3 regions of the Lysinibacillus sp. Y5S-8 genome follow, and region 2 is predicted to be linked to each of the others. Evidence: predicted binding sites of a transcription regulator. Region 2 holds the regulator's gene; each other region holds the start of a gene.

Region 1 (3,287 bases), 1.9 Mb from region 2:
CCCAGATTATATTGTTCCAGGTATGGAAATTATATTGCCTGAAAAAATAAACAAAGAGCCGCATAGAGAATCACATAAAGAAATGCCGAAAAAGGAAACACAAGTGCATAAGGAGGCACCGAAGGAAAGTCCTAAAAAAGAGGTACAGCGACCGATGCCACCACCGCCGCCTATTGTACCGCCACCACCAGCTCCTATGCCAATGCCAGAACCACAAATGATTCCGATTCCAATACCGATGCCAATGCCTATGCAAATGCCACAACAACCGATGTGGGTACCGCAGCCTGTGGAAATGAATTGGCACCAACAAGTGGTGATGCCACAAGTAGAACAAACTGTTACACCACCACCAGTGCAAATACAGCCAGCACCACCACCGCCAGCACCTACACCACCACCTGTAGCTCAACCGAAGCCAATGCCACAACCAGCGCCGCAGCCACCGATGCATATCATGCCACAAATGCCTGCGGTCCCACATTGCTCAAGTTGTCATCAACCCATCTATCATCAAATGTGGTGGCCGATGATGCCAATGCAACCTCAGGTCGAGCATTATACGATGCCACAACAGCCAATGTCTTGTGACATGCCAGATCATAAAGTAGGTGGGATGGAAGACTTTTTAGAGTCTACATCACCATTCTTCCATACACAGGATCATCAAATGAAGCCACAAATGGATATGATGCCTGATATGAATATGGGTCAATCCTGTGGCTGTGGTACACAGCCAATGATGATGCCTGAGATGAACATGGGTCAATCCTGTGGCTGTCATCAACAACCAATGATGATGCCTACATGGCAAATGGATCCTTGTCATTGTCCGCCACCACCATGTCCGACACATTGTCCACCGCCGTGCCCACCAGCAGGGGGACAATGGATGTCACCGCACTATTTCCCAGGCGGGATGACGCCTTATCGATGGTGAAAAAGCGTATATTGTAGAAGAGTTAAAGTCAAACATTTGGAAATATAAGTATGAATCGAATCATTATTTTGTCAAACGAGCGAAGCAAGTGGAAATTGCAGAGAAGGTGAGAGCAATTCATCGCCAGTTAGGACGCATGGAGCCTTCTCTGATCTTACCATTGGTTCAGAGTGATGATGAGCAGTTAATTGTGCAAGTATGGCAAGAAGGAAGCCATGGTGCTAACTTTGCATATAAAAAAGATCGCGAAGAATCTCTTAAATTATTAATAGCTTTACATGATACACATAAAAAAATAGCTTGGCAGCGAGTGCCAGGCTTGCATACCTACTCGCAGCTTTTAAAATGGCAAATGCGTCATATGCGCTTTAAAAGTAGAAGAAATGAGTTTCGAGCTTTTTTAACAAAAGAAGAAATCGATCAAATTGTGCATTATAGTGATAAATCTTTACAACTGATTGCATTAGAGGATGCGCCTGAAAAAGAAATCACACTATTACATGGGGATGTGGTTCATCATAATTTTTTATGGTGCTCTGATGGCCAATTACGTTTAATTGATTTTGATTTAGCACATCTTGGCGAAGCGGATGATGAATATATTTTATGGTTGCATCGTGTATTACCTGCTGTTGATTATGATCTTGGAAAAATTTTTGCTGAATTACCTGAGCTGAAACGACTGGATAAAAGAAAGCTCCATCGTTTGAAATATCCGAATGAGCTATTACGAGAATGGCTTTTTGCAGTGGATTTACCACTAGAGCAACAGCTAGTATTTTTAGATTATTTAGTGCCATTCACAAAACGAGCCCTCACCTATTGGCCAAAACTATGGTACGATATTGATAGATTTGTTAAAAAATGACCGTCATTTGGCGGTCATTTTTGTTTGGCAACAGCGCTTTTGCCACTACTTTTTGTCGAGCATTCGTTCGCTATATGCTATAATCGAAGACGATGATTGTGAGGGATTATAGATGTATGATTATTTAAAAGGACAAGTAACTCGTATTACACCTGAGTTTATAGTATTAGAACAACAAGGTATTGGCTGGCAACTTCATACGCCCAATCCGTTTGCATTCCGCACATCAGCCCTGGAGCAACAGATATATGTTCATTTGCATGTACGAGAGGATGCACAAGTTTTATATGGTTTCCCTAATCTAGATCAACGTGAGCTATTTCGAAAGCTAATATTAGTATCTGGCATAGGGCCAAAGGGGGCTCTAGCGATTTTAGCTACTGGTAATCCGCAACAGGTTATTAGTGCCATTGAGCGGGAGGACGAAGCGTTTTTAGTGAAGTTCCCTGGGGTTGGGAAAAAAACAGCACGTCAAATGATTCTTGATTTGAAGGGCAAGCTAGGCTCGTTATTAGATACATTGGAGCTTCCTAGTGCAGAACATGAGCTACCATTGTTTGGTGTAAATCCTTATAAGCATGAGCTAGAAGAAGCTATACTGGCGTTAATGGCACTTGGTTATTCTGAAAAAGAGCTCGAAAAAATTCGTCCACAGCTTGAGGACAACGACAAGCTGGAAACGACAGATGCCTTTATGAAACAAGCATTGCAACTACTGCTAAAAATAAAATAAGGAAAGGAGGGAAGGTACATGTCTGAACGTATGATGGCAAGTGAGGCAGGTAGCTATGATGAGCAGTTTGAATTATCTTTACGCCCTCAAAAATTAACGCAGTATATTGGGCAACATAAAGTGAAGGAAAACTTACAAATATTCATTGAAGCGGCAAAGCTTCGCCAAGAAAGTTTAGACCATGTGCTGTTATATGGACCTCCGGGACTTGGTAAAACGACATTAGCTGCTGTTATTGCGAATGAGATGAATGTCAATGTACGCATGACGAGTGGCCCTGCAATTGAGCGCCCAGGGGATTTAGCAGCTATTTTAAGTTCACTTGAGCCTGGGGATGTTTTATTTATAGATGAAATTCATCGACTCTCCCGTGCCATTGAAGAAGTGCTATATCCAGCAATGGAGGACTTCTGTTTAGATATTGTGGTGGGGAAAGGTCCAGAAGCACGTTCTGTACGCCTTGATTTACCTCCCTTTACCCTTGTAGGTGCTACAACAAGAGCTGGCGCCTTATCAGCCCCTTTAAGGGATCGCTTTGGTGTGTTACTACGTTTAGAATATTATGATGATCGTTCACTTGCCGAAATTGTGGTGCGAAGTGCTCATTTATTTGAGGTGAAAATTGAGCAAGTAGCGGCAATGGAAATGGCGAGACGCTCACGCGGAACACCTCGGATTGCGAATCGTTTATTAAAACGAGTGCGAGATTATGCACAAGTGCTTGGAGATGGTATGATAACGGAGGA
Region 2 (3,287 bases):
TGACCATAAATAATCTGCCTTCTATACTTTGGCGCAAAGACGATATGATACTTACAATTCCACGTTGTATGTGCTAAACTTTTATTATCCATTTATGGTGGCTCCTTTCGTACGAAGTCGGTTGACTAGACCTGACTTTATTGTACGTTTGGAGTTTTTTTATTGTCCATAGCTAAAAGCTTTCCGGAACCCCCTGCATAGCAGGGGGTTTTCAAAGCACACAATAAAAAAAGATTAGCAGGCAATATTATTTGCCTGCTAATCTTTCTTGATGTTCTTGGAAGCGACGATGAACAGTCGCTTTACTTACTTCAAAGCCCAACCCTCGAAGCGTGATCGAAATTTCCTCAAAGGTAAATCCACGTTTGCGTAGCTTGACAATTTCATCTACAGGTAAATCCTTTCGCTCCTGCCCATGGGGATTCCCTCGGTTCGATAAATTATTTTCAGGACGGTAGCCATTTTCTACAGCACGTCGCATGCCTCGACGTATTTTAGCGTTATGGATTCTTCGTTGATACTCCTCCACGATTGCTAAAATCTCAAGCAGCATCGTATCCATTTCATTTAGTTGAACGGGTCCTGCATCGCGCATGGAAAAAACATCTGTTGCTGATTTTTGCAATAAATGCAACACAGCCATCCTTGCGTTCCCACGTCCTAATCGTGTTTCATCTTGTACAAAAAGGGCATTAATTCCCTTTTCTTTAATGAAATCAAGCATTTCAAGCAAGCCATCGCGTTCCACATCATAGCCGCTATGCTTATCCTTAAATACACCCTTTACCTCATAGCCTTGCTCTCTAGCGTAGCGCAGCAACTCTTCCTGTTGACGCTCTAATGAGGAGCTTTGTGTTTCTTTTTCAGTACTTACACGGCAATAGACAACAGCCGACAATTGTTTATTCATCATTGTTCAGTTCTCGCAATTTCAATAGTATGGATGGGATTGGCTTGATCACCCAATACAGGAATAACTAGAGACTTTCCTGCCACAATTTTAATATCTGCTAATTCATTTTCTGTTTTGACCAGCTTAATCCAATCATCTGTACTCATCTTACCACGGTATTGCTCTGCTAACGACCACAAGCTATCCCCATGTTCAATTTGAATTTCTGCGTAATTAACATCTCCTGGATCAGTTATGTAAAGGTATCCTGCAAATAGTAGACAAGCTCCTAATAAAATGGAGATATGTGTATTTTTCTTTAACCATGTCATAGTTACAACCCCTTTTCTAGAATGTTTATTCGGAATGTATGTTCTCATAATAAAGCGAACAAATGTTTTTGTCAAACACTTTTCGAACCTATGTTTGCATACATGTTCGCATTCTGTTATACTATCAAATAAGAAGAATGATATTAGAAAAAAGAGGTGAGCACTCATGAAAAAAGTTTCGAAAAGACAAGAGGACATTTTGGCTTTTATTAAAGAAGAGGTACGAGCTAAGGGATATCCACCATCAGTACGTGAAATCGGGGAAGCAGTCGGACTTGCTTCAAGTTCAACTGTTCATGGTCATTTAGCTCGATTAGAACAAAAGGGCTTTATTCGTCGAGATCCAACAAAGCCACGTGCAATTGAAATTTTAGAGCCTGAAGAGTCTATTCAAAAGCAGCAAGTCATTCATGTACCACTTGTGGGGAAGGTAACTGCTGGTTCTCCAATTACTGCTATTGAAAACATTGAAGAATATTTCCCATTACCAGATACGTATGGTACAAGTGAGGATCAGTTATTCATGCTAGAGATTATGGGGGAATCTATGATTGAAGCAGGAATTTTAGATGGCGATTTAGTTATTGTGAAGCAAAAGGCAACAGCTAATAACGGAGATATTGTTGTGGCGATGACAGCAGAGGATGAAGCAACGGTCAAACGTTTCTTCAAGGAAAAAAATCATTTCCGCTTACAGCCTGAAAATTCATCTATGGAGCCTATTATCGTCGATCAAGTTTCTATTTTAGGACAAGTTGTAGGACTATATCGTCGTGTACATTAATCATTTAAAGTAGGTTTTGAGGATTATGTGTTCCTTCTAAGAGCATGTATCCTCTTTTTTACGCAAAAAAAGAATCCATATATGGTTGGATTCTTTGTACAGTCCCCTGCTACGCTTCCTTTTTGAATTTTAAGCTAGCTTCAACAAAGGCTGAAAATAGTTTTTGTGCAGGCTCATCTCCTGCTATGGCTAGTTCCTCGGGATGCCACTGAACAGCCAAGCAAAATGGCAAATCTTCATGAACAACCGCTTCGATAATGCCATCACTCGATTTTGCTGCTACTTTTAATTTCTCTGCTAATACATTAACTGCCTGATGATGAAATGAATTTACCGCAATTTTATCTTGTTGTAAAATGGTCGCTAATAAATTCTCCGCCATAATTTGTACATAATGAGTAGCTACAGCTCGAGCAGATTGCTGTACATGCTTGAGCAGCTTAGTACTAAAATGGTCACTATCAATATCCTGAAATAAAGTACCACCTAGTGCTACATTTAGTATTTGAATGCCTCGACAAATACCCAAAATAGGCATCTTTCGTGTGAATGCCGCTTCAATTAATGCTAACTCTACCATATCTCTTGCTGGATGAATTTTCCCTAGTTTTGGTGCAGGCTCTGCCCCATACAGAAATGGATGCACGTCATAGCCTCCAGATAACAATAAACCATCTGTAAGGGATAGAATTTGTGTGGCATCCTCCTCTACGCCAAGTGGAATAATAAGAGGAATCCCACCTGCATCAATGATACTTTTACTGTAAGCAGCATTTAATCGAGAGGATAAATCATCTTCCACAAAGGCTGTAATGCCAATAATCGGTTTCACTTGCTTCCCTCCATATGCTTGAAGATTGAACAATTACCAAAAACCTAAATACCAATTGATTAATGAATCCCCATAAAAATAGACAATAATGGCGGCTAATGCAATAGAAGGTCCAAAAGGAATGGGTGTTTTTCTCCCCTGCTTGTTCTTCGTTAACACGACAAGCCCGACAATCATGCCGATAACTGCAGCTACAAATAATGTTAACAGTGTATGCATTGTACCAAGAACAAGTCCAATTAAAAAGAATAATTTAATATCGCCTCCACCCATGCCCCCGTTTGATATCACAGCAATACTATATAATATGCCGAAACCAACGACTGCACCTACAGCACAGTCCCACCAGGGTGTTAATGGCGACAGTACTCGTCCAATAACAAGGAAGGGTAAAAAAAATAAAAGCACCTTATCTGGAATCAGCATATAGGCTATATCAGAAACAAC
Region 3 (3,287 bases), 2.1 Mb from region 2:
TCCTCGTGTCCCGTTGTCCCATCCTCTAGATAAACAGAAACATCGCCCGATGCCTTTCCTTTCACACGTTCAATAGTGCACTGACCATAAATAGGATGCACGAGTGTGAGCTGACCACCATATTTCGTCGAAACTTTTGGTTCATATTTGCGCTGTGCCTGCTGCCGTATGGGGAAACCAAAGAGCATTTGTAGTATAAACTGCTGAATCGTCGTCTTTCCTGCTTCATTTAATCCATAAAAAATAGTGACACCCTCATTTAAGGAAATGGTGATGTTTTCATGCTTACCAAAGCCATATATTTGGATTTTTTGTATAGTCAGCATGTGATCACGCCCTTTGAATTTCTTCTGCCAATAATGCCTGTGCATTTTGCGTTAAGTTTTCAATATCCTTGTCACTTAGTGGCTCTATCAGCCTTGCACCACCAGCATATTGGTATAAATCTTTTAGAATATCTTTCCATTCATTACTGTCCCACTGCTCCATTAAGCTGACAACGGATTGAGTTGCTGCTGTCTGCTCATAAAGACTTGCTGTCTTCTGCAATACCAACTTTTGTACCCAACACATCGGCTCAATGCCTTCCTCCGTCTCTCGCACAGTATCTAACCATGCATCTACAGTTGCGTGTTCAAATAAAGCTTCCGTTTGTTCATCAATGTTTTGCAGGTGAAGCTCAACTACTGATGCCCCGTACTTCGTCCTATTCGTTGTGATCGCTTCCGAACATCTTTTTAGTAATTCATTGGCATGTATAACATTCGTACAATCCACTTCTATCGTGTTATAAACGACAGTAGATGTAGGGATAAAATCTAGCTCATTCGATGTTTGGGATAACGTCACGTCATAAAAGCCTTTCAGTCCTTGTTCTTTACGATGTCGACTTTGAATATTGCCTGGATAAACAATGGGAGGGTTTTGCTGTAAAAGCTGTCGTTTATGAATGTGTCCCAAAGCCCAATAATGATAGTTCTTTTCAATCAACTGCTGCTTAGTAAAGGGGGCGTAAACATCATGGGTCGTGTTGCCTGCCTCACTGCCGTGTAGCATACCAATATGAATGGCATGCTGATCCTGTGCAATTGGATAACTTTCAATAACTGATTCCTTTAAATGGCGTTCATGATAGCTGAAACCATATATATTTACTTGCTGACCTCGGATTTTTAATTGAACCACGGTCGTTTCCGCCGGTAGTTCATAGACATTGCTTGGCAAAGCAAAGCGTGTCCAAGTGCCATTTAAATGATCGTGGTTACCATAGCTCACAATCACAGGGATGTTGTGCTGGAAGAGCTTTTCCATTGCATCCTGAAATCTTCGTTGTGCTTGCAAGCTACGATTTTCACCATCATAAATATCTCCAACAATTAATAAAAAGTCAGGTTTCTCTTGAATTGCTTTAAGGATAATTTTATCGAATGCTTCAAAAGTACTCGACCGAATGTTCTTTAAAATGTGCTCAGGTAATCCAAATAAACCTTTAAATGGACTATCTAAATGTAAATCTGCCAAATGAAAAAAACGAATTGCTGTCATCCAATCACCTCAAATAGTAGATAATTATCGCCTCGGTACCGTAATATGTTCACTAAACAAAACCGAATATTTGTTCTATTTTATCATAGTTCGCGTTTTATGAAAAATGGTATTACATAAAAAACAGCATTGCCTTACTTTTTCCACAATTTTCGTAATTTATCAAAAAATTCACTAGTTTTACCGTGAAGTTTATAAATCTTCTATGTATAATAGAAATATATTTAAGTAAAAGGGTGGGGTTTGTATGGAGAATTATCGTTTTACAGCTTTTGAAAAAACAGGGGAAACATTATTTGATGAAACTTGGACATTTGAAAATGATGAGGCTGCTAAACTAAACGGACAACAACAAATTGAGGAAAAAGGTGTTGCCGACAAAACTCATCGTCTTGTAAACGCTTCGGGTAAATTAATTTTATTCCATGTTTAGTGGCTAAAAGGCACGTAGTCAATGTTGCTACGCGCCTTTTATGATTGTTATTTTCCTACAAAGACAGGCATTCTTTTCTCTACAAATGCATGAATGCCTTCTAGATGATCTGTTGTTTTACGCATAGCGGATTGCCCCTCTGCTTCTAAAGCTAGGATATTTTCTAGCTGAGGCAAATTTTGAGCATGTAGAATTTTTTTCGTTGTAATCATGGAAGAAATAGGTGACGCAAGCATTTTACCAACAAGCTGATCTGCCATGGCAAATACAGTACCCTCTGGTGCAATAAAGTCAATAAGCCCTTCATCTAATGCTTCTTTTGCTGTTAATACCTTCCCCTCCCAAATCATCTGTTTCGCTTTGACAGTCCCCACACGTTCCTTCATGAAGAAATGACCGCCTCCATCTGGGATTAGTCCTATTCCAATGAAATTCATAGCTAGCTTACTATTTTCACAAGCCACAACTATATCTGCTCCAAGTGTTAGACTAAACCCTAGACCTGCCGATGCACCATGAACAGCCGCGATCACAATCATTGGTAACTGATAATACGCTTTCACAATACGTGAAAGATAGACCATTGCCTCATCAATATTTAATGGTTTATTTTCATCTAACATAGCCTTGATATCGCCACCCGCAGAAAAGACTTTTCCTTCTCCACGAATAACAAGCACCTGTATATTTTGTTCCTGTTGGAGAGCCTCAAAGCATTCTGCAAGTTCTCGCATCATAACATCATCCATAGCATTCATCGCCTGCGGACGATTCAATGTTAATGTTGCACGACGTTCTAACTTTTCTAAAGTAATCGTTGAAAATTCCATCTCTATTACCCCCAAATATGAATAGTCATTCACTATGTACTATTCGTGTTTTTTTAGAAAACTCCTTCTACTCTAAGCAAAATTGCTCTTGTTATGCTATATTAAAGGACGAATATTGAGTTAAAGGTGGTAACGTATTTTGATACAGAAGGACTATCGTGTATTACTTTATTATAAATATATTACAATTGAAGACCCTGTAGCATTTGCAGAAGAACATTTAGCATTATGTAAAGAAATTGGACTTCTTGGACGTATTTTAGTAGGCTCTGAAGGCATTAATGGCACCGTTTCTGGTACCGTTGAGCAAACAGATGCTTATATGAATCATATGAAGGCAGATGCTCGTTTTAATGATATTATGTGGAAAATCGATGAGGTGGAAGGACATACCTTTAAGAAAATGCATGTACGTCCTCGTCAGGAAATTGTCCATTTAGGCTTGGAGCATGATATTAATCCTTTGGAAATCACAGGCG

The links. The regulator LexA, encoded in region 2, represses DNA repair genes until DNA is damaged. The targets are predictions, from matches to a motif close to CGAACATATGTTCG.
Region 1: ruvA (Holliday junction branch migration protein RuvA) is a predicted target of LexA. The motif match lies at 1,865-1,878, and genes of this name have one in related genera.
Region 3: V6670_RS18950 (DNA repair exonuclease) is a predicted target of LexA. The motif match lies at 1,609-1,622, and genes of this name have one in related genera.

The regions. Positions count from the first base shown of each region.
Region 1 covers NZ_CP145889.1:3,226,835-3,230,121, reverse strand. The annotation lists gene V6670_RS15640 (LysM domain-containing protein) at 1-940, shown strand, start outside; gene V6670_RS15635 (phosphotransferase) at 930-1,808, shown strand; gene ruvA (Holliday junction branch migration protein RuvA) at 1,921-2,541, shown strand; gene ruvB (Holliday junction branch migration DNA helicase RuvB) at 2,560-3,287, shown strand, end outside.
Region 2 covers NZ_CP145889.1:1,288,173-1,291,459, reverse strand. The annotation lists gene tnpA (IS200/IS605 family transposase) at 1-92, opposite strand, end outside; gene V6670_RS06010 (recombinase family protein) at 248-913, opposite strand; gene V6670_RS06005 (LysM peptidoglycan-binding domain-containing protein) at 910-1,224, opposite strand; gene lexA (transcriptional repressor LexA) at 1,391-2,008, shown strand; gene V6670_RS05995 (gamma-glutamyl-gamma-aminobutyrate hydrolase family protein) at 2,118-2,840, opposite strand; gene V6670_RS05990 (prepilin peptidase) at 2,874-3,287, opposite strand, start outside.
Region 3 covers NZ_CP145889.1:3,878,626-3,881,912, forward strand. The annotation lists gene V6670_RS18945 (AAA family ATPase) at 1-326, opposite strand, end outside; gene V6670_RS18950 (DNA repair exonuclease) at 331-1,545, opposite strand; gene V6670_RS18955 (YhzD family protein) at 1,793-1,978, shown strand; gene V6670_RS18960 (enoyl-CoA hydratase) at 2,026-2,808, opposite strand; gene V6670_RS18965 (rhodanese-related sulfurtransferase) at 2,948-3,287, shown strand, end outside.